4 regions of the Streptomyces sp. MMS24-W38 genome follow, and region 4 is predicted to be linked to each of the others. Evidence: riboswitches for the same ligand, from Rfam matches in the RefSeq annotation. Region 4 holds a riboswitch; each other region holds the start of a gene.
What was found. Region 4 has a riboswitch for cobalamin ahead of AC6F7H_RS07210 (ribonucleoside-diphosphate reductase subunit alpha). Riboswitches for the same ligand answer to the same signal wherever they lie in the genome.
Positions count from the first base shown of each region.

Region 1: linked by a shared signal. The riboswitch ahead of AC6F7H_RS23050 (cobalamin biosynthesis protein) and the one ahead of AC6F7H_RS07210 (ribonucleoside-diphosphate reductase subunit alpha) in region 4 are both predicted to bind cobalamin.
Region 2: linked by a shared signal. The riboswitch ahead of AC6F7H_RS26300 (FecCD family ABC transporter permease) and the one ahead of AC6F7H_RS07210 (ribonucleoside-diphosphate reductase subunit alpha) in region 4 are both predicted to bind cobalamin.
Region 3: linked by a shared signal. The riboswitch ahead of AC6F7H_RS03700 (energy-coupling factor ABC transporter permease) and the one ahead of AC6F7H_RS07210 (ribonucleoside-diphosphate reductase subunit alpha) in region 4 are both predicted to bind cobalamin.

Region 1 is NZ_JCBCPP010000001.1:5,290,778-5,296,134, reverse strand. It holds gene AC6F7H_RS23065 (class II aldolase/adducin family protein) at 40-708, opposite strand; gene AC6F7H_RS23060 (inorganic phosphate transporter) at 950-2,212, shown strand; gene AC6F7H_RS23055 (hypothetical protein) at 2,244-2,465, shown strand; cobalamin riboswitch at 2,617-2,755, shown strand; gene AC6F7H_RS23050 (cobalamin biosynthesis protein) at 2,881-3,837, shown strand; gene AC6F7H_RS23045 (cobyric acid synthase) at 3,834-5,357, shown strand, end outside.
Region 2 is NZ_JCBCPP010000001.1:5,999,424-6,004,780, forward strand. It holds gene AC6F7H_RS26295 (VOC family protein) at 267-740, shown strand; cobalamin riboswitch at 807-927, shown strand; gene AC6F7H_RS26300 (FecCD family ABC transporter permease) at 1,030-2,139, shown strand; gene AC6F7H_RS26305 (ABC transporter ATP-binding protein) at 2,139-2,924, shown strand; gene AC6F7H_RS26310 (ABC transporter substrate-binding protein) at 2,940-3,986, shown strand; gene AC6F7H_RS26315 ((2Fe-2S) ferredoxin domain-containing protein) at 3,993-4,412, shown strand; gene AC6F7H_RS26320 ((2Fe-2S)-binding protein) at 4,534-5,244, shown strand.
Region 3 is NZ_JCBCPP010000001.1:1,069,686-1,075,042, forward strand. It holds gene AC6F7H_RS03685 (ABC transporter permease) at 1-475, opposite strand, end outside; gene AC6F7H_RS03690 (ABC transporter permease) at 481-1,449, opposite strand; gene AC6F7H_RS03695 (ABC transporter substrate-binding protein) at 1,470-3,065, opposite strand; cobalamin riboswitch at 3,243-3,452, shown strand; gene AC6F7H_RS03700 (energy-coupling factor ABC transporter permease) at 3,483-4,190, shown strand; gene AC6F7H_RS03705 (energy-coupling factor ABC transporter substrate-binding protein) at 4,187-4,549, shown strand; gene cbiQ (cobalt ECF transporter T component CbiQ) at 4,556-5,305, shown strand; gene AC6F7H_RS03715 (energy-coupling factor ABC transporter ATP-binding protein) at 5,302-5,357, shown strand, end outside.
Region 4 is NZ_JCBCPP010000001.1:1,875,259-1,880,615, reverse strand. It holds gene AC6F7H_RS07220 (hypothetical protein) at 1-67, shown strand, start outside; gene AC6F7H_RS07215 (ribonucleotide-diphosphate reductase subunit beta) at 122-1,150, opposite strand; gene AC6F7H_RS07210 (ribonucleoside-diphosphate reductase subunit alpha) at 1,150-3,549, opposite strand; cobalamin riboswitch at 3,675-3,869, opposite strand; gene AC6F7H_RS07205 (GNAT family N-acetyltransferase) at 3,885-4,391, opposite strand; gene mctP (monocarboxylate uptake permease MctP) at 4,474-5,357, opposite strand, start outside.

The DNA.
Region 1 (5,357 bases), 3.4 Mb from region 4:
CGGTCACCCGGCCAGTGGACGTCCCGCCCGAAGTGAGACTCAGTCGCGCTGCCCGTAGCCCCGCAGGCGGTCCGCGACCTCCGCCAGCTGGTCGGGCGACAGGAGGGCCGGGGAGCGGCCCGGGACGGACGAGGCGGTCAGCCAGAGCCTGCACATCCACTCCAGCTGGGCGGTGCGGTCATAGGCCTGGTCGAGGGTGGTGCCGTGGGTGAGGGTGCCGTGGTTCTGAAGGAGGCAGCCGGTGCGGCCGTCGAGGGCGCGCAGCATGTGCTCGGCCAACTCGTCGGTGCCGTACGTCGCGTACGGGGCGACCCGGACGGGCCCGCCGAGCGCGGCGGCCATGTAGTGGACGAGCGGGAGTTCGTCGACGAGCGTGGAGACCGCCGTCGCGTGCACGGCGTGCGTGTGCACCACGGCGCGGGCTCCGGTCGTGCGGTACACCGCGAGATGCATGGGCAGCTCGCTGGTCGGGACCAGGGTGCCGAGGACCTGCCGGCCGGTGAGGTCGACACCGGTCACGTCGTGCGGGGTCAGCCGGTCGTAGGGCACTCCCGACGGTGTGACCAGCACGGTCGAGCCGACCCGCACCGAGACGTTTCCGGAGGTGCCGACGACGAGCCCGTCGGAGACGGTCCGGCGGGCGGCCTCGACGAGGCCGGTCCAGGCGCGCGTCTCCTCGTCACTCACGTCCCGTCGCTGCTCGGTCATGCCGTGATCCTGCCGGGTGACGAAGGTCTCTTCAACGGCTCCGCGGTCGGCCGCGAACGCCCGTCGACGGAGCACGGCCCTTCAGCCGCACCGCCACGGGCGGGCCGTGGTGGACGTACGACCGTCCGACGGAGCGGCCACACCCATCACGGTCATCCCGACGCCCATCCCAGTTCATCTTCCGTTCACTCAGGTTACCTACGTTCAACGCGCCAATGACTTCGAACGATTGCCTGGGTAAATGGAAAGCTTCTCGCTGATCCTCGCGATTGTGGTGGTAACCGCACTCGCGTTCGATTTCACGAACGGTTTCCACGACACCGCGAACGCGATGGCGACAACCATTTCGACCGGTGCCCTCAAGCCCAAGGTCGCGGTGGCCATGTCCGCCGCACTGAACCTGGTGGGCGCCTTCCTCTCCGTGGAGGTCGCCAACACGATCTCCAAAGGCCTCGTCGACGAGGCCGGCATCCGTCCCGAGGTCATCTTCGCCGCACTGGTCGGCGCGATCCTCTGGAACCTCCTGACCTGGCTGGTCGGTCTGCCGTCCAGCTCCTCGCACGCCCTGATGGGCGGTCTGATCGGCGCCACCGTCGCCTCGGCGGGCTTCGGCGCGGTGCACGGTGACGCCCTGGTCACCAAGGTGCTGATCCCCGCGATCGCCGCGCCGCTGGTCGCCGGCCTCGCCGCGATGTTCGCGACGCGGCTGACCTACCGTCTGGGCAAGAAGGCCGACGGCAAGGCGTCCGAGAAGGGCTACCGGGCGGGTCAGATCGCCTCCGCCGGCCTCGTCTCGCTGGCCCACGGCACCAACGACGCGCAGAAGACGATGGGCATCATCACCCTGGCCCTGGTCGCCGGCGGCACCCTCGCCCCGGACTCCGACCCGCCCCTGTGGGTCATCGTGTCCGCGGGCGTCGCCATCGCGCTCGGCACCTACCTCGGCGGCTGGCGCATCATCCGCACGATGGGCAAGGGCCTGACGGACCTCCAGCCGCAGCAGGGCTTCGCCGCCCAGACCAGCGCCGCGACGGTCATCCTGGCCTCCTCCCACCTCGGTTTCTCCCTCTCCACCACGCACTCGGTCTCCGGTGCCGTGATGGGTGCGGGCCTGGGCCGCACGGGCGGTGTCGTCCGCTGGTCGACGGCCACCCGGATGTTCGTCGCCTGGGGCCTGACGCTGCCGGCGGCGGCCCTGGTCGGGGCCATCGCCGAGCTGGTCTGCCGGGCCGGCAGCTGGGGCACCGCCGTCGTCGCCGTCTTCCTGGTCGCCTCCAGCGCGGCGATCTGGAAGATCTCCCGGCGGGAGGTCGTCGACCACACCAACGTCAACGACCACGATGCCGCCGACGGTTCGGCCGCCACCGCCGAGGAGCCGGCCGGCGTGGTGACCGCCGCCATGGCCGCGGTGACCCCGCCCCCGGCCGGCAGCCCGGCCGAAGACCTCTCGGCCACCATCCCGGCCCCGGCCGCCACCGACCCGGCCGCCAAGACCACCGTCTGACCGCGCCCCGGTACGAAGGAAGAAGAGCACCATGAAGATCGACTGGGCGGCCCTCGGTTCCGTCTTCGGCGTCAGCCTCGTGGTCACCGTGGCCCTGGTGGCCCTGTTCACCCTCGGCATCGTCGGCCTGTCCCGCCACGAGCGGGCCGCGGCCCAGGGCCGGTCCGCGGCCCTGGCGGTCACCGGCGCCTACGCCTGCTTCGCGGCCTGCACGGCGGCAGTGGCGTACGGGATCTATCTGATCATGGCCTGATCCTGACCTGATCACGGCCTGATCAGAGCCGTCTCCGTCCGACGGGCGGTGCGGGGCTTCGCGCCCCGCACCGCCCGTTCGCGTTCCCCCACCGGAACCCCTCTGTGGGCCTCAGCACACTTCAGCCTCGCAGGTCAAAGGCAGGTTGACGGTTCTTCCGGACCGTGGTGGACTGCCCGATGCCAATGCGGCGGCAGGAGAGGAAGCCGGTGGAAGTCCGGCGCGGTCCCGCCACTGTCACCGGGGTGAACACCCCGGGAGCCAGGAACTCTCACCGCCGGTCTCGTCGAACCAGGGCGCGGACACCCTGAGTGAGGACATATCGCCATGCCCGGCTGCCCGTCGAGGTCGACCAGCGACGCCCCACCCCGGCTCGGGGCGGACGTTTCCACCGGATCCCCCACCGGCTGAACCCATGGGTGCCGATCGCGAGTTCGCGTACGGCGCCGCCGCCGGCCTCCTCGGCGACCTGCTCCTCGGCGATCCCCGCCAGGGACATCCGGTCGCCGCTTTCGGGCGGGCCGCGGCTGCCGTGGAACGGATGCTGTGGCGGGACGACCGCGGCCGGGGCGCGTTGCACACCGCCGTCTGCGTCGGCGGGGCCGTCGCCCTGGGGAGCCTTGCCACCCGGTGCGTACGGTCCTCCCCCGCCGCCTCGGTCGCCCTGACCGGCGCCGCCACCTGGGCCGTCGTCGGCGGGACGTCGCTGGCGGCCGAGGCCCGCACCATCGGGCAGGCCCTTCAGGCCGGGGACCTCGATGCGGCGCGGGCGCGGCTGCCGCACCTGTGCGGGCGGGACCCGCAGGCGCTGGACGCCGACGGGATCGCCCGCGCGGTGGTGGAGTCCGTCGCCGAGAACACCTCCGACGCCGTGGTGGGCGCCCTGGTGTGGGGCGCCGTCGCCGGGGTGCCGGGACTGCTCGGGTTCCGGGCCGTCAACACCCTGGACGCCATGGTCGGCCACAAGTCCCCCCGGTACCGGCGCTACGGCTGGGCCTCCGCCCGCCTCGACGACGTCACCGGGTGGCCCGGGGCGCGGCTGACCGCCGTACTCGCCGCGGTCGCCGGGCCGGACCCGCGGGGCGCCGTCCGGGCGTGGCGTGCGGATGCCGCGAAGCACCCCAGCCCCAACGCCGGCCCCGTGGAGGCGTCCTTCGCGGGCGCGCTCGGCGTGCGGCTCGGCGGAACGCTGTCCTACGCCGGGCGGGTCGAACACCGGCCCGTCCTGGGCGGCGCCGGCCGTCCCGTGGCCGTGGCGGACATCGAAAGGGCGGTACGGCTCTCGCGGCGCGTCGGCTGGCTGGCGCTCGGCGTCGGTGCCGCCGCGCGGATCGTCGCCGCGCGGATCGTCGGGAAGGGGCGCAGGTCATGAGTGGTGGGGGGCTGCTGGTCGCCGGTACCACCTCGGACGCCGGCAAGAGCGTCGTGACCGCCGGGATCTGCCGGTGGCTGGTACGGCAGGGCGTCAAGGTCGCGCCGTTCAAGGCGCAGAACATGTCGCTGAACTCGTTCGTGACGCGCGAGGGCGCCGAGATCGGGCGGGCGCAGGCCATGCAGGCCCAGGCCTGCCGGGTCGAGCCGACCGCACTGATGAACCCCGTGCTGCTCAAGCCGGGCGGCGAGCGGAGCAGCCAGGTGGTGCTGCTGGGCAAGCCGGTCGGCGAGCTGAGCGCGCGCGGCTACCACGGCGGACGGCAACAGCAGTTGCTGGGCACGGTGCTGGACTGCCTCGCACAGTTGCGGGGCACGTATGACGCGGTGGTCTGTGAGGGGGCCGGGAGCCCGGCCGAGATCAACCTGCGGCGCACCGACATCGTGAACATGGGGATCGCCAGGAACGCCGGGCTCCCCGTCCTCGTCGTCGGCGACATCGACCGCGGCGGGGTCTTCGCCTCCTTCTTCGGCACCGTCGCCCTGCTCTCCCCCGAGGACCAGGCGCTGGTCGCCGGGTTCCTGGTGAACAAGTTCCGGGGCGACGTGACGCTGCTGGAGCCGGGCCTCGACATGCTGCACGGCCTGACCGGGCGGCACACGTACGGCGTACTGCCCTTCCGGCACGGGCTCGGCATCGACGAGGAGGACGGGCTGGCCGTGTCCCTGCGCGGCGCCGTGCGGGAGTCGGCCGTCGCCCCGCCGGTCGGTGAGGACGTGCTGCGGGTCGCCGTGTGCGCGGTGCCGCTGATGTCCAACTTCACGGACGTGGACGCGCTGGCCGCCGAACCGGGCGTCGTCGTGCGGTTCGTGGACCGGCCCGAGGAACTGGCAGACGCCGACCTCGTCGTCCTGCCGGGGACCCGCGGAACCGTGCGGGCCCTTCAGTGGCTGCGCGAGCGGGGGCTGGCGGACGCCCTGAAACGGCGGGCTGCCGAGGGTCGGCCCGTACTGGGGATCTGCGGGGGCTACCAGATCCTCGGCGAGCACATCGAGGACGAGGTCGAAAGCCGCGCCGGGCACGTCGACGGGCTCGGACTGCTGCCCGTGCGGGTGCGGTTCGCGCGGGAGAAGACGCTGACCCGTCCCGTCGGACAAGCCCTCGGGGAGCCCGTCGAGGGGTACGAGATCCATCACGGGGTCGCCGACGTACAGGGAGGCACGGCGTTCATCTCTGACGACAGTGGACACAGCCTGGACGGCTGCCGGGTCGGCCAGACCTGGGGCACGCACTGGCACGGCTCGCTGGAGTCGGACGGTTTCCGCCGGGCCTTCCTGCGCGAGGTGGCCGCCGCCGCGGGTCGCCGTTTCGTGCCGGCCCCCGACACCTCGTTCGCCGCGCTGCGCGAGGAGCAGCTCGACCGGCTCGGCGACCTGATCGAACAGCACGCGGACACGGACGCGCTCTGGCGGCTCATCGAGTCGGGCGCGCCGCAAGGACTGCCTTTCATTCCACCGGGA
Region 2 (5,357 bases), 4.1 Mb from region 4:
ATGACGGGTATGCCTGCTGGGGCGGCCCCTGGTACGGGAGGCGCCCGGCACCGTCTGCGGCTGCACATGGCCGCCGCCCGGAAGATCAACGCACATCCGGACTCTATCGCCTGGCCGGGCCGTGGGACAGAGCGTTCGGGGAGTCGTCAGGCTGCTGCTTCCCGGTTGGCAGCAGCCCTCGACGAATGGCTGCGACCAGACGCCGCGCTCACCTCTTGGCCAGCCTGAGCGGTCGTGAACAGACGACAGCACCGACTGGGAGAGTCATGACAAGTAGGTTCACCGAGCCGGCCGTTGACTGCCACGATCCGGAGAGGCTCGCGGCCTTCTGGTGCGAGGTCCTGGACTTCGAGGTGATCGACCGGAGCGAGGGCGAGGTCGGGATCGGCTCCTGGGCGCCGACCGTCCAGGATGTTCGCGCCCGCCAGATGCCGCCCACCCCGCTGTTCATCCGGGTGCCCGAGGGCAAGACCGTGAAGAACCGGTTGCACCTCGACGTCAGCCCGATCGACGGCAGCACCGAGGACGAGGTGACCAGGCTGCTCGGCCTCGGCGCCGCCAAGGTGGGCGTGGGCCAGGGCTCAGACCGGAGCTGGGTGGTCACGGCCGACCCCGAGGGCAACGAGTTCGACGTCCTGCGCACCCCGGCACCGCGGAACCAGCTCGACCCTGCCGGGGATCCTGTAGCGGCACTCCCCACCGCCAGGCCGTTGACCAGGACAGATACAGAAGTCCGGTGAGAGTTCCAGGCCACCCCGGCGGAAGGTGATCTCCGCCACCACCGGCGGGGGTGTCCTGGTGGGCAGGCTAAGCTGCACGTGCCCCGCGGGGGAAGTCCGGTCGAATTCCGGCGCTGACCCGCAACGGTAGGCGGAGCCCGTCCGAGGTCCCGCAAGCCCGATCACCCGCGGTGCGAAGGCTCCTGTCAATCGCCGTGGACTGCGAAGAGGTGCTGCGCAGGGCGCCCCGCGCCCGGGGCCGCTCCTTCTGTTGCGCAGGGGCACGGCCTGAGGCGAAAGCGACCCGCCCGTGGCCACCACCCTCGAAACCGAACCTGCCAAGCCCGCGCACACGCCCCGTACCGGAGCCGGGGTCGCGTCCCCCCGGCGCGTTCCACTGCCCCTTCTCCTGATCGGCCTGGGCGCCGCTCTGCCCGTGTCCCTCGTCTGCGGGGTGGGGATCGGGGCGTCGGGGATCTCCTGGGGCGAGGTGCTGCACCATCTGTGGGCCGGGTCGACGGGCGGGTCCATAACCCCCGGCCAGGTGCCGGCGTACACCATCGTCTGGGAGCTGCGCTTTCCCCGGGCCGTGCTGGCCGCGATCGTCGGGGCCGGGCTGTCGGCCATCGGCGTCGCGGTGCAGGCCATGGTCCGCAACGCGCTCGCCGACCCGTACGTGCTGGGCATCTCCTCGGGTGCGGCCGTGGGTGCCAACGCCGTGCTCATCTTCGGAGCCTTCGGCGCGCTCGGCGTCTGGGCCCTGTCCACGGCGGCGTTCCTCTCCGCGCTTGTGGCCATGGTGCTGGTGTACGCGATCGCCCGTACCCCTCGCGGCCTGAGCCCGCTGCGACTTGTTCTGACGGGCACCGCGATGTTCTACGGTTTCTCGGCCGTCACCACGTTCATGGTGTTCGCGGCCGAGCGCGGTGAGGCGGCTCGTTCCGCGATGATGTGGCTGCTCGGCAGCCTCGGCGGCGCCGATTGGGCCTCCGTTCCGATCGCCGCGGGGGCGGTGCTCGGCGGCCTCGTCCACCTCGCGTGGTCGGCGCGCCGTCTGAACGCCCTGGCCATGGGCGACGAGACGGCCGCCGCGCTGGGGGTGGACCCGGGGAGGCTGCGCAAGGAGCTGTTCCTGGTCTCCGCGGCCGTCACGGGGGCGGTGGTGGCGGTGAGTGGGGCGATCGGCTTCGTCGGGCTGATGGTTCCGCACGCCGTACGGATGCTCGTCGGCGCCGACCACCGGCGGCTGCTGGCCGTCGCACCGCTCGCCGGAGCCGTCCTGCTGGTCTGGGTGGACATCCTGTCCCGCGTGGTGCTCGCACCGGTCGAACTGCCGGTGGGCGTCCTGACCGCGGCCATCGGCGTGCCGTGTTTCGTCCTGCTGATGCGCCGCCGTTCCTACACCTTCGGAGGCATGTGATGCGGGTCGACGTCGACGCACTGACCGTCGAGTCCGAGGGTGCCCGGCTGGTGGAAGAGGTCACGCTGGGGGCGGCCGAGGGGCAGCTGGTCGGTCTGGTCGGGCCCAACGGCAGCGGGAAATCGACCCTGTTGCGCTGTGTCTACCGGGCGCTGCGTCCCTCGGCCGGTACGGTCCGGCTCGGCGGTGAGGACCTGTACGCCATGAGTGCGCGTGAAAGTGCCCGTCGGGTGGCCGCACTGCCCCAGGAGTCGGTCACCGAATTCGATTTCACGGTCGCCGAGGTCGTGGCGATGGGACGGTTGCCGCACCAACGGTCGGCGGCCCGGGCCACCGATGAGGACCGCGGGGCGTGCGAGGCCGCGCTGGCGGGGGTCGGCGCCGGCCACCTCGCCGACCGTGGCTTCCTCACCCTCTCCGGCGGCGAGAGGCAGCGGGTCCTGATTGCCCGGGCGCTCGCCCAGCGACCCCGGGTGCTGGTGCTCGACGAGCCCACCAACCACCTGGACATCGCCCAGCAGCTGGAAGTGCTCGCCCTGGTGCGTGGCAGCGGGCTGACGGTGCTCACCGCGCTGCACGATCTCAACCTCGCCGCGCTCCACTGCGACCTGCTCCATGTCATCGACGGCGGCCGGATCGTCGCCTCCGGCGCTCCGCACGACGTGCTCACCCCCGAGCTGCTGGCCGAGGTCTTCGGCGTGCGGGCGCATCGCGTCCCGCATCCGGAGACCGGCGCCGTACAGCTGCTCTTCGACCGTCTCCTGCCCGCTCAGCCCACTACCTGAGGAGTCACCGCCAGCATGCCGCACCCGGTACGTCCCGCCGCACTCGCACTCGCCACGGCCCTGCTCCTCACCGGCTGCGGTGCGCAGGTCACCTCTCAGGAAGGGGAGAAGGACGGTTCCGCCGCCCGTGACGGCCACTATCCGGTGACCGTGGAGAACTGCGGCCAGAAGAAGACCTACGACAAAGCCCCTCAGCGCGTGGTCACCAACGACGTCGGCATCACCGAGATCATGTTCGCGCTCGGACTCGAGGGTCATATGGCGGGCTATGTGATGCCCGACGACAAGGGCGACCTCACGTCCGTTCCCTGGAAGGACGCCTACCAGAAGACCGAGTGGCTCTCGAAGGAGAGGATCAACAAGGAGCTGGTCCTCGACGCCCGTGCCGATCTGGTCTTCGCGGGCTGGAACTACGGCTTCAGCGAGGGAACCGGCTTCACCCCCGCCGAGCTGGACGAGGTGGGCGTCGACTCGTATCTGCTGAGTGAGTCGTGCCGTAACGGGAGAGGGAAGGCACGGGGCGTGATGTCGCCGCTCGACGCCCTCTACACCGATCTTCGGAACCTGGGAAGGATCTTCGACGTCGAGGACCGTGCCGAAACCCTCATCGCGACGTTCCAGGAGCAGGTGGCCGAAGCGCAGGCGAAGGCGCCGAAGGGGGCGGACCGTCCGAGGGTCTTCCTCTACGACGACGGGCGGGACAAGCCGCTGACCTCGGGTGCGTACGCGGGTCCGCACGACATCATCACCAAGGCGGGCGGTGATCACGTCATGAAGGACCTCAAGGACAGCTGGACGACGGTCGGCTGGGAGACCGTCGTCGAACGCGACCCGGAGGTGATCGTGATCAACGACTACGGAGACACCGGCGCCGACCAGAAGCGGAAGTTCCTGAAGTCCTACCCACCGCTCGCACACGTCTCGGCCGTCGAGAACGACCGGATCGTCGTCCTCGACTACGTGGACCTGGTGGAGAGCCCGCGTAATCCCGCGGCCGTCAGCTCGCTCGCCGCAGAGCTGAGGAACTTCGACCGGGGCGGCTCTCCCCGGGGAGAGGAGTGAGGCCGCATGTCCGTCGACGCGAACCCGGTCGAAGCGACGTCCGGTCAGGCCACGGACTCGCCGCCCGCCCCGGCGAACACCCCCGCGCCCTGCCGGGTCGTCGTGTGCCGGGACTGCTGCTGCGGCAGCTCCAAGGTGCCCGGCGTCGACCACGCGGCGCAGACGGCGCGCCTGCGCGCGGCGGTTCCGACACGGGTGTCCGCCTGTCTGGACCTGTGCGAACAGGCCAACGTCATCGTCGTCCAGCCTTCCGCGGCGGGCCGGTCGGCCGGCGGCCGGCCCGTCTGGCTGGGGCTGGTCAACGACCCCGACGCCATCGAGGACATCGTCGCCTGGGCGCATGCCGGCGGCCCCGGCGTCGCACCCCTCCCGGACATCCTCGACCTCTACACCATCAGGCCGCCGCGGCGGGGCACGACCCTTTGAGACCGCGCTCACCGGACCGCCCTCCGTGCGGCGGCGGCCGGGGCCGCCGCCGCACGAGCGGGTCACCACGGCCCCCATCGGATCCACGTCGCGGAGCCCGCCGGAAAGGAAACGCCACGGCATGACCGAACACGCTCAGACTCAGGCATCCACCGAGGCCGTCACCGCGGCCCTGCACGACGTGGCGGCCCTCGGCGGCTTCTTCGTCCTGCCCGTCGGCGGCCCGGACGAGGGCTGGCACCCGCTCGACCGGTCCTCCGCGCGCGGCTTCACCGACCTGTCCGCAGCCGTCGCGCGGCGGTACCGCACCGGCGAACCGCGGATCGGCGTGTCCATCGCCCACCTCGGACACGCGGCCCGTCTCTGGTCCCCCGCCCTGGCGTGCGTGCTGCTGCACGGGATCGTCCCGGACCTGACGGAGCTGCAGCGTGCCGACGACGGACCGGCCCTCCGCCTGCCCCGCCCCGCCGGTTGGTGCGCCGAGCGGCTCCCCGATCCCGCTCTCGCCCTGAACGAGCAGGTGATGCGGCATCTGCGCGCGCTCGAGGCCGGACTGCGCGTCAAGATCGCTCCGCGCCTGCTGGACGGGAACGCCGCCTCCGCACTCGTCGGGTCGGCCCATGTCCTGCTGTCGGCCCGCCCCGAGCTGCGGGAGCCGCTCACGGACCTCACCACCCGGCTGCTGAGCACCGGACGACTCGCGGGCACCGGAGTGATCACCGGCCCGGATCTCACGTTCCGCCGCCGCAGCTGCTGCCTCTACTACCGTGCGCCGAACGGCTCGAAGTGCGGCGACTGCTGCCTGGCCGGCCGAGACGGACCGTCAGCCTGACCCTGTTCGACTCGGTCCGCAGCACGTGTGCACGGCCGTCGCCGTGCACATCGAGCGCCTCATGTCAGTCACTCGTTACTCGAACTCCAACCGTTTGGTGACCATTTGACCCG
Region 3 (5,357 bases), 810 kb from region 4:
AGACGCCGGGGCGGAACATGGCGACGATGAAGATGCCGAGCAGCAGGTGCGGGACGGAGGAGATGGTGTCGACCAGGCGCATGACGAGGCGGTCGACCCAGCCGCCGAGGGCTCCGGCGGTGGCCCCGACGGCGGTGCCGATGACGGTGGCGGTGAGTGCGGCCACGACGCCGACGAGCAGGGAGACCCGTAGGCCGTAGACGCAGCGCAGCAGGAGGTCGCGGCCCACGTCGTCGGTACCGAAGGGGTGGGCCCAGCTGGGTGGGAGGAGTTTCGAGGCGAGGTCGACGGCCTGCTGGTCGAGCTGGACCAGTGGGGGGACGAGCAGCACCGCGAGGGCGGTGAGGGCGACCAGGGCGGCGGAGACGCGCAGGCGCAGGGTGTGGGTGGAGCGGCGGGTGGTGCCGTGCGAGCGCCAGGCGGTCGCGGCCGTGGGGGTGGTCGCGTCGGCCTTCTCGACGGTCGTGTCAGCCATGGGGATCACATCTCTTCCAGCTTCACCCGCGGGTCGATCAGTCCGTACAGGAGGTCGGCGAGGAGGTTTCCGGCGAGGACGGCGGCGGTGGCGAGGGTCGTCAGGGCGGCCAGGAGGGGGAAGTCGACGGCGGTGGCCGCCTCGACGGTGGCGGCGGCGATGCCGGGCCAGCTGAAGACGGTCTCCACGAGGAGGGCGCCGGTGATGAGTTCGGGGACGCGGGAGCCGATGAGGGTGAGGACGGGCAGCAGTCCGGAGCGCAGGGCGTGGCCGAGCAGGACGGTGCGTTCGGCGAGGCCGCGGGCGCGGGCGCCGCGCACGGGGTCCTCGGCGAGGGCGTCGCCGACGCCCTGGCGGACGTAGAGGGTGAACCAGGGCAGCTGGGAGACGGCGAGGACGCCGGCGGGCAGGATCAGGTGGCTTGTGACCTGTGCGGCGGTGACGTGTTCGCTGCCGGTGTCGGTGAGGCCGCCGGCCGGGAGGACGTCGAGGTGGAGGGCGAACAGCCAGACGGCGAGCAGGGCGATCCAGAAGACCGGCGCGGCTTCCAGGGAGTAGGCGAGGGAGGTGACCGTGCGGTCTACGAGCGAGCCGGGGCGGCGGGCGGCGAGGACGCCGAGCAGGGTGCCGAGGAGGACGGCGACGGCGAACGCGACGGTGCACAGCAGGGTCGACCAGACCAGCCGTTCGCCGATCGCCTCGGCCACCGGCTGCCGCATCACGCTGGAGTGGCCGAGGTCGCCGGTGAGCGCGGAGGTCAGCCACTCCCACCAGCGGACGGCGAAGGGCTGGTCCACGCCGAGATTGGCGCGGAGCCGGTCCAGGGTCTCCTGGTCGGCGCCGAGGGCGGCGGTTCCGGCGTAGGCCTTGACGGGGTCGAACGGGGAGGCGGCGGCGAGGGCGAACGCGCCGAAGGTGACGACGAGGAGGACGGGCACGGCGAGCAGGGTCCGCCGTGCCACGAGGTGTCCCATCGCCGCCCAGGGCAGGGTCTTCACTTCTCGGGCTGCCAGTCCTCGGCGTTCCACCAGGGGCCGCTGGCGAAGCCGTGCTCGTGCGGTTCGACCTGGGTGGTGAGGTCGCCCCAGTGGTCGTCGAGGACGTAGAGGTGGTCGATGTGGGTGAGGAAGGTGTAGCCGGGGTTCTTGACGAGTTCGCGCTGGAGGTCGTCGTAGGCGGCCTTGCGGTCGTCGGGGTTCTGGGTGCGGCGGCCGGTTTCCAGGGCCTCGTCGACGGCGGGGTTGTCGTAGTGGGGCATGTTGTTGAAGCCGTCGCCGGCGAGGGAGGAGTGCAGCAGGGTGTAGAGGCCGAAGTCGGGGTCGCCGGTGCTGCCGAAGCCGGCGAGGACGGCGTCCTTGCCCATCCGGGGTTCGATGACCTCCCAGGTGGCGCCCTCGACCTTGACGTCGATGCCTGCCTTCTTGGCGTCGGAGGCGTAGGCGAGGGCGTGGTCCTGGCGGACCTTGTCGCCGGAGGGGTAGAAGAGGGTGAAGGCGGCGCGGGCGCCGTCCTTGGCGCGGATGCCGTCCTGGCCGGCCTTCCAGCCGTCGCGGTCGAGGATCTTCTTGGCCTCGGCGAGGTCCCGGGGGCGTTCGATGTCCTTGGCGTACCAGGGGTCGTCGAGGGGCAGCGGCCCGTAGGCGGGGCGGCCGGCGCCGGCGAGGATCTTGTCGACCATGGCCTGGCGGTCCACGGCGAGGTCGAGGGCGCGGCGGATCGTGGTGTCGCCGGTGATCTTGTTCCCGGTGGGGAGGGTGACGGCGCGGAAGTCGTAGGTGGTGGCCTGGTACGTCTTGCGGGCGTCGTCGTTCTTGAAGGTGGCGGCGAGGTTGGGCGGGAGGGTCGCGCCGTCGAGGTCGCCGGAGCGCAGCCGGGTGGCGCGGACGTCGTCGTCGGCGATGATCGCCATGGTGAGCTTCTTCACCTTCGGGGCGCCGCCCCAGTAGTCCGGGTTGGCCTTGAAGGTGAGCTTCTCGCCCTTGCTCCAGCCGGTGAGGACGTACGGTCCGGTGCCGATCGGCTCGGTGTTGAAGGCGCCGGTGTTGGGGTCCTGCTCGCCGGCGACGTGCTCGGGGACGATGGGCAGGACGGTGCGGGCCGGGAAGGCGGCGTAGGGGTACTTGAGGGTGAAGACGACCTTGTCGTCGCCGTCCGCCCGGACCTCCTTGACGGCGTCGAGTTCGCTCTTGGCGGTGTTGTTGGTCTTGTCGTCGAGGACCGTTTCGTACGTGTAGACGACGTCTTCGGCGGTGAGGGATTCGCCGTCGCTGAACTTCACGCCGGGGCGCAGGGTGTAGGTGTAGGTGCGGCCGTCGTCGGCGACCTCGGGGAGCGCCTTCGCGAGGGCGGGCTCGAGTTCCAGGTCGGCGTCCCGGGCGAGCAGCCCGTCGAAGATCTTGGAGTTGCCGTCCTTGCCGTAGCCGAGGAGCGGGCTCAAGGTGTCCGGCTCGGAGCCGACCCCGATCACCACGGAGTCGGCGGACCCGCCGCCCGCGGCGCCGTCCGTGCCGCCGCCGGGCGCCGAGCACGCGGCGACCGCGGCGGCCATGGTCGCCGCGAGGGCGGCACCCTTTATTCGTCGGGTCGTCATCGAGTCTCACACCTTTGCTGCCCGGATCTCGTTGTTGCATATTAGTTGCAGCAGAGTTCTGCCCAGGACCCCCTCCCCTCATTCCCGCGCTTCGGCGGGCCGGGTCCGCGGGGCGCGAGCCGCGGAGCGCCGTCCGCGCGCCCCCGGGGACTGCTTGTCAGCGGGCCGGGACGGGGTCTAGTGTCGCCTCGCCTTGGTGAACGGGAAATCCGGTGTGATGCCGGTGCGGCCCTCGCCACTGTGATCGGGAAGTCCGGCTCCGGCCCCAGGCCCTGTCCCCTCGACAGGACCGAAAGGCAGCCACTGGGTCCACCTCGGACCCGGGAAGGCGGAGCACGGGCGGTGGTACCCGTCAGCCAGGAGACCGGCCAAGGCGCGTCAACCATCCACGAGGTGCTGGAGAGGGTCTGCTGAGCCATGCACATAGCCGAGGGTTTTCTACCGCCGGCGCACGCGGTCGCCTGGGGCGTCGCGTCGGCGCCGTTCGTCGTCCACGGAGCCCGGTCGCTCACCCGTGAGGTCAGGGAACATCCCGAGAGCACGCTGCTGCTGGGGGCGTCGGGAGCGTTCACCTTCGTTCTGTCCGCACTGAAACTTCCCTCGGTGACCGGGAGTTGCTCCCATCCCACCGGCACCGGGCTGGGCGCCATCCTGTTCCGGCCGCCGGTCATGGCGGTGCTGGGCACCATCACCCTGCTGTTCCAGGCCCTGTTGCTCGCCCACGGCGGGCTGACCACGCTCGGCGCCAACGTCTTCTCGATGGCGGTCGTCGGGCCGTGGGCGGGGTACGGGGTCTACCGGCTGGCGCGGCGGTACGGGGCGCCGCTGATGGCCGCGGTGTTCTGCGGAGCGTTCGTCGCCGACCTGTCGACGTACTGCGTGACGAGTGTGCAGTTGGCGCTCGCCTTCCCCGACCCGGGCAGCGGATTCCTGGGCGCGCTCGGCAAGTTCGGCTCCATCTTCGCCGTCACGCAGATCCCGCTCGCGGTGAGCGAGGGGCTGCTGACGGTGCTGGTGATGCGCATGCTGGTGCAGTCCAGCAAGGGCGAACTGACCCGGCTCGGGGTGCTGGTGGCCGGGATCGGGAAGAAGTCGGCGGGCGCGGGCGAGGCGGTGGCCCGATGAGCCGTGACGCGAAGATCAACTCCCTGTTGCTGCTTCTGGTGGCCGTGCTCGCCGTGGTGCCGCTGGCCCTTGGGCTCGGCGACCACAAGGAGGAGCCGTTCGCGGGCGCCGACGCGGAGGCGGAGACAGCGATCACCGAGATCGACCCGGATTACGAGCCGTGGTTCTCGCCGCTGTACGAACCGCCGTCCGGGGAGATCGAGTCGGCGCTGTTCGCCCTCCAGGCGGCGATCGGCGCGGGCGTGCTCGCGTACTACTTCGGGCTGCGGCGGGGGCGCCGGCAGGGGGCGGAACGGGCGCGAGGGGTCGGCACCGAGGCGGACGCCGAGGACGCGGCCCCCGCGGGTCCCGGGGGCTGATCCCCCGTGCTGCCGATCGACGCGGCGGCGCACAGCAGTCGCTGGCGCCGCCGTCATCCCGTGGACAAGGCCGTGCTCGGGCTGGGGCTCACCGTGCTGGCGATCTCGCTGCCGCCCTGGCCGGGAGCGGCCCTGGTGCTGCTGACCGCGCTCACGGTGCTGCTGGGCCCGGCCAGGGTGCCGGGCCGGCGACTGTGGCGTGCCTACCGGGTGCCGCTGGGCTTCTGCGTGACCGGGGCGCTCACGCTGCTGGTGCGGGTGGGCGGGCCGGGAGGGTTCGTGGCCTGGGCCGACGACGGGCCTTTGCGTGCCGGGGAGTTGCTGCTGCGCACCTCGGCGGCCTCCCTCGGGGTGCTGCTGTTCGCCTTCACCACGCCGATGTCGGATCTGCTGCCGCGCCTGGTACGGGCCGGGGTGCCCGCTCCCCTCGTCGATGTGGCGCTGGTGACGTACCGGATGAGTTTCCTGCTGCTCGACTCGGTGCGCCGGGTCCGGGAGGCGCAGGCGGCCCGGCTCGGGCACACCACCCGTGCGGCGACCTGGCGTTCGCTGGGCGGGCTCGGCGCGACCGCGTTCGTCCGGTCCTTCGACCGGGCGGCGCGGCTGCAGACGGGGCTCGCCGGACGCGGCTACGACGGCACGCTGCGCGTGCTGGTGCCGGAGGCCCGGGTCTCCGTCCGTTTCACGGCCGGGAGCGTGGTGCTGCTTGTCGCGCTGGCCGTCCTCACCCTCGTCCTGGAAGGACCCCTGTCATGAGCGGGCCCGCACTGGTCGCCCTGCGGGGCGCGTCGTTCGCGTACGAGGACGG
Region 4 (5,357 bases):
GGCGGGGAGCACCGTGCACGGCCCCGCACGGGGCGCCACCTCACAGCACATCGCACGCGCGGCGTGAGAACGGGTGGCACCCCGGCGGATCCCGGACGGGCCCCAGGCCCTGCGGACCGTCCTAGAAGTCCTCGTCCAGGTCGACCGTGCCCTCCACGGCGACCTGGTACGCGGACGGACGCCGCTCGAAGAAGTTCGTGAGCTCCTGGACGCCCTGCAACTCCATGAAGGAGAACGGGTTGTCCGAGCCGTACACCGGTGCGAAGCCCAGGCGGACGAGACGCTGGTCGGCGACGCACTCCAGGTACTGCCGCATCGACTCGGTGTTCATGCCCGGCAGCCCGTCACCGCACAGGTCGCGCCCGAACTGCAGTTCCGCCTCGACCGCCTCGCGCAGCATGTCGGTGACCTGCTGCTGGAGCCGGTCGTCGAAGAGTTCCGGCTCCTCCTTGCGGACGGTGTCGACCACGTCGAAGGCGAAGCTCATGTGCATCGTCTCGTCGCGGAACACCCAGTTGGTGCCGGTGGCGAGGCCGTGCAGCAGCCCGCGCGAGCGGAACCAGTAGACGTAGGCGAAGGCCCCGTAGAAGAAGAGCCCTTCGATGCATGCCGCGAAGCAGATGAGGTTGAGGAGGAACCGACGGCGGTCGGCCTCGTTCGTCAGGCGATCGATCTTCTCGACGGAGTCCATCCACCGGAAGCAGAACTCGGCCTTCTCCCGGATGGACGGGATGTTCTCCACGGCCGCGAAGGCCGCCGCCCGGTCGTCCGGGTCGGGCAGATAGGTGTCCAGCAGGGTCAGATAGAACTGGACGTGCACCGCCTCCTCGAACAGCTGCCGGGACAGATACAGCCGTGCTTCCGGGGAGTTGATGTGCTTGTAGAGGGTGAGCACCAGGTTGTTGGCCACGATCGAGTCGCCGGTGGCGAAGAAGGCCACCAGCCGCCCGATCAGGTGCTGCTCTTCCGGACTGAGCTTCGCCAGGTCGGCGACGTCCGAATGGAGGTCGACCTCCTCCACGTGCCAGGTGTTCTTGATGGCGTCCCGGTAGCGCTCGTAGAAGTCGGGGTAGCGCATGGGGCGCAGGGTGAGTTCGAAGCCCGGGTCGAGGAGGTTCTGGGCTCGGGCGGTGGTGGCGGTGCTGGACATCACTGGCAGGCCTCGCAGGACTCGGGGTTCTCAAGGGAGCAGGCGACCGCTTCGGGGTCGGACGCCGGCTGCTGGACGGGGGCGGGAACGGGGGCGTGCGCCTGTGCCTGGCCCTGGGCCGCGCGGGCGATGCGGGTCGCGGGGCGCGAGCGCAGGTAGTACGTGGTCTTCAGGCCCCGCTTCCAGGCGTAGGCGTACATCGAGGAGAGCTTGCCGATGGTCGGCGTCTCCATGAACAGGTTCAGCGACTGCGACTGGTCCAGGAACGGGGTGCGGTCGGCGGCCATGTCGATCAGAGAACGCTGCGGGATCTCCCACGCGGTGCGGTACAGCCCGCGCACCTCCTCGGGGATCCAGGTGAAGTCCTGCACCGAGCCACCCGCCTCGCGCAGCGCCTCACGGGTCCGCGCGTCCCAGACGCCCAGCCGCTTCAGGTCGTTCACCAGGTACGAGTTGACCTGGAGGAACTCGCCGGACAGCGTCTCGCGCTTGAACAGGTTGGACACCTGCGGCTCGATGCACTCGTACACGCCCGCGATCGAGGCGATGGTGGCGGTCGGCGCGATCGCCAGGAGCAGCGAGTTGCGCAGGCCGGCCCGGCCCATGCGCTCGCGCAGCGCGGCCCACCGCTCGGGCCAGGTCGCCTCCACGCCGTAGTGGTCGGGGTGCAGGACACCCCGGGCCGTACGCGTCTTCTCCCAGGCCGGCAGGGGGCCGTGGGACTCGGCGAGGCCGGCGGACGTCTCGTACGCGGCGAGCATGATCCGCTCGGCGATACGGGCCGAGAGGGCCTTCGCCCCGGGGGAGTCGAAGGGCAGTCGGAGCTGGAAGAAGACGTCCTGGAGGCCCATCACGCCCAGCCCCACCGGGCGCCAGCGGGCGTTGGAACGGCGCGCCTGCTCGGTCGGGTAGAAGTTGATGTCGACGACCCGGTCCAGGAAGGTGACGGCGGTGCGGACGGTGGTGTCCAGCCGCTCCCAGTCGAGGGCGCCGTTCGCCCGGTCGACGAACGCGCCGAGGTTGACCGACCCCAGGTTGCAGACCGCCGTCTCCCCGTCACTGGTGACCTCGAGGATCTCCGTGCACAGGTTGGACGAGTGGACGACGTGGCCCGGCTCGGCGGTCTGGTTGGCGGTGCGGTTGGCGGCGTCCTTGAAGGTCATCCAGCCGTTGCCGGTCTGGGCGAGGGTGCGCATCATGCGCCCGTACAGCTCTCGCGCGGGGAGCGTCTTCGTCGCCAGACCCGCAGCCTCGGCCGCCCGGTAGGCCGCGTCGAACTCCTCGCCCCACAGGTCGACCAGGTCCGGGACGTCGGACGGGGAGAACAGCGACCACGGCGCGTCGGCGCTGACCCGGCGCATGAACTCGTCCGGCACCCAGTGTGCGAGGTTCAGGTTGTGCGTGCGGCGGGCGTCCTCACCGGTGTTGTCGCGCAGCTCCAGGAACTCCTCGACGTCCGGGTGCCAGGTCTCCAGGTAGACAGCCGCCGCGCCCTTGCGCCGGCCGCCCTGGTTCACGGCGGCGACCGAGGAGTCCAGGGTCTTCAGGAACGGGACGATGCCGCCTGAGTGCCCGTTGGTGCCTCGGATCAGCGAACCGCGCGAGCGGACGCGGGAGTAGGACAGGCCGATGCCGCCGGCGTGCTTGGAGAGGCGGGCCACCTGGTGGTAGCGGTCGTAGAGGGAGTCCAGCTCGTCCTTGGGGGAGTCGAGGAGGTAGCAGGACGACATCTGGGGGTGTCGGGTACCGGAGTTGAACAGGGTGGGGGAGGAGGGAAGGTACTCCAGGCGGCTCATCAGGCCGTACAGCGCGGCGACTTCGTCCACCGAGCGGGGGGCGCCGTTCTCGGCGAGACCGGCGGCGACCCGCAGCAGGAAGTGCTGCGGTGTCTCGACGACCTTGCGGGTGACCGGATGCCGCAGCAGATAGCGGCTGTGCAGGGTGCGCAGGCCGAAGTAGCCGAAACGATCGTCCGCGCCGGGGTCGATCAGCGCGTCGAGACGGGCCGCGTGCAGCACGACGAACTCGGCGGTCCGGTCCGCGACGAGGCCCTCGCGGTGTCCCGTCGAGATCGAGGAGGTGAACGACGTGACACCCTGCGAGGCGGCCTCGGCACGGATGCCGAGCGTCAGCAGTCGTGCGGCGAGCCGGGAGTAGGCGGGGTCCTCGGAGATGAGCCCGGCCGCCGCCTCGGTGGCCAGCTCCCGCAGCTCGGTCTCGTCCGCATGGGCGGACCGGCCGCGCAGCGCGGCGGCGGCGACCCGGCCGGGGTCGGCGCCCTGGAGGTCGGCGGTCAGCTCGGTCAGGGTCCGCAGCAGCGCGGCACCGGGGCCGTCGCTCACGTCGCTCATGTCGGTCACGTCGACCGCTGAAGCCGGATCGGCTGGCGCGATGGTCACGTGGGGCTCTCCCTCGCTCGGCACGGGGCCTCGTCGAGGGCAGGGGGCAGCACACGGGCGCGCGCACGCACCTCGCGTCCACCGGCCCATTCCACGAGGCCCGGACGTCAGGCACCCGGACCGGACGGCCGGGCGCACTGTCGGCAGGTCCTCGGACTGAAGCCCGTGCGGGAACGCGGAAAACGCGGAAAACGCAGAAAACGCGGACACGCACAAGTACACCGTTGCGGGACAGTTCCGGATTCACACCGGATTCCCCTGCGGCGACAGCAAGTATGAGCATACATCTTGTGCCGTGTGCCGCCAGCGGACCCATATCTTGTGTCGCGGTGGGGTCAGAACGCCAACGTGTAGGAGAGAAGGTTGATGTCGTCCAGGTGCGGAACCGGGTTCCAGTCCCGCTCGGGGGTGCGGGCGAAGCCGAGACGTTCGTAGATGCGGTGGGCGGAGTGCATCATCCGCTGGGTCGACAGCACGACCCCCACACACCCCTGCGCGGCCCGCGCCCGGTCGACACAGGTGCGGACGAGGGCCTCCCCCACTCCGCGGCCCCGGGCCGCACGGGCGACCACGAGCATCCGGATCTCGGCCTCGCCGGGCCCGGCCAGGTCGGCCATGGGCCCGCCGTCCGGAACGAACGTCACTCCACCGATCACCTGGCCGCCGTTCACGGCGACCAGCACCTCGGCGGCGGCGGCCCGCTTGGCGACGTCCCTGAGCTCACCGAGGTACGGGTCGTTCTCCCCGAAGTCGAGCAGACCGTCCTCCAGATAGGCCTGCGCGGTGATCTCACCCAGCGTCTTGTACTCGTCGGGCTGCACCGGCCGGATCATGGTGTCCATGGTGCGAGTGTGCCCGACGAGCGGGGCAGCGGGCCGCCGATTTTTCTCCGGCGGCACGCTGCCCGAGCGCGCCTGTACGGCGTCAGTGCTTGCTCTCCGCCGTGTCCAGGGGCAGCTCCGTGCTGACACCCGGGTCGCCCGCGTCCGCCGTGTAGTCCTGCGGCCGGGTCTCGTCGATGCCCTCGGGGGCCTTGGCCGCCCTCAGGGCGAACGTCAGGGCGATCGTCACCAGGGCGTTGAGCACGAACGCGGTGAGACCGATGTAGCCGATCTCGCCGATGCCCGGGATCGCGTCCGACGAACCGCCGAAGTGCTTCTGCGTCGGCGAGGCCACCCCGTACGCCGCGACCGTGCCGTAGATCATGCCGACCGCCCAGCCGCCGAGCAGCGCCCAGCGGTGGAACCAGCGGGTGAACAGGCCGCCCACCAGGGCGGGGAAGGTCTGCAGGATCCAGATGCCGCCGAGCAGCTGGAAGTTGATGGCGACCGTCTTGTCCATGGTGAGAACGAAGACCAGCGCACCCACCTTCACCAGCAGCGAGACCACCTTGGAGACCTTGGTCTCCTGCGCCGGTGTCGCGTCGGGCTTGAGGAAGTCCTTGTAGATGTTGCGGGTGAACAGGTTCGCGGCCGCGATCGACATGATCGCTGCCGGCACCAGCGCACCGATGCCGATCGCCGCGAAGGCCACACCGGCGAACCAGTCCGGGAACATGTTCTCGAACAACTGCGGGATCGCCAGCTGCCCGTTGCTGACATCGACCCCGGCCGCGATCGCCATGAAACCGAGCAGCGCCAGCAGGCCCAGCATCAGTGAGTACAGCGGCAGGAGCGTGGTGTTGCGGCGGATCACCTCACGGCTGCGCGAGGACAGCGTCGCGGTGATCGAGTGCGGGTACATGAACAGCGCGAGCGCCGAGCCCAACGCCAGCGTGGCGTAAGTCCACTGCCCCGCCTCGCCCGGCA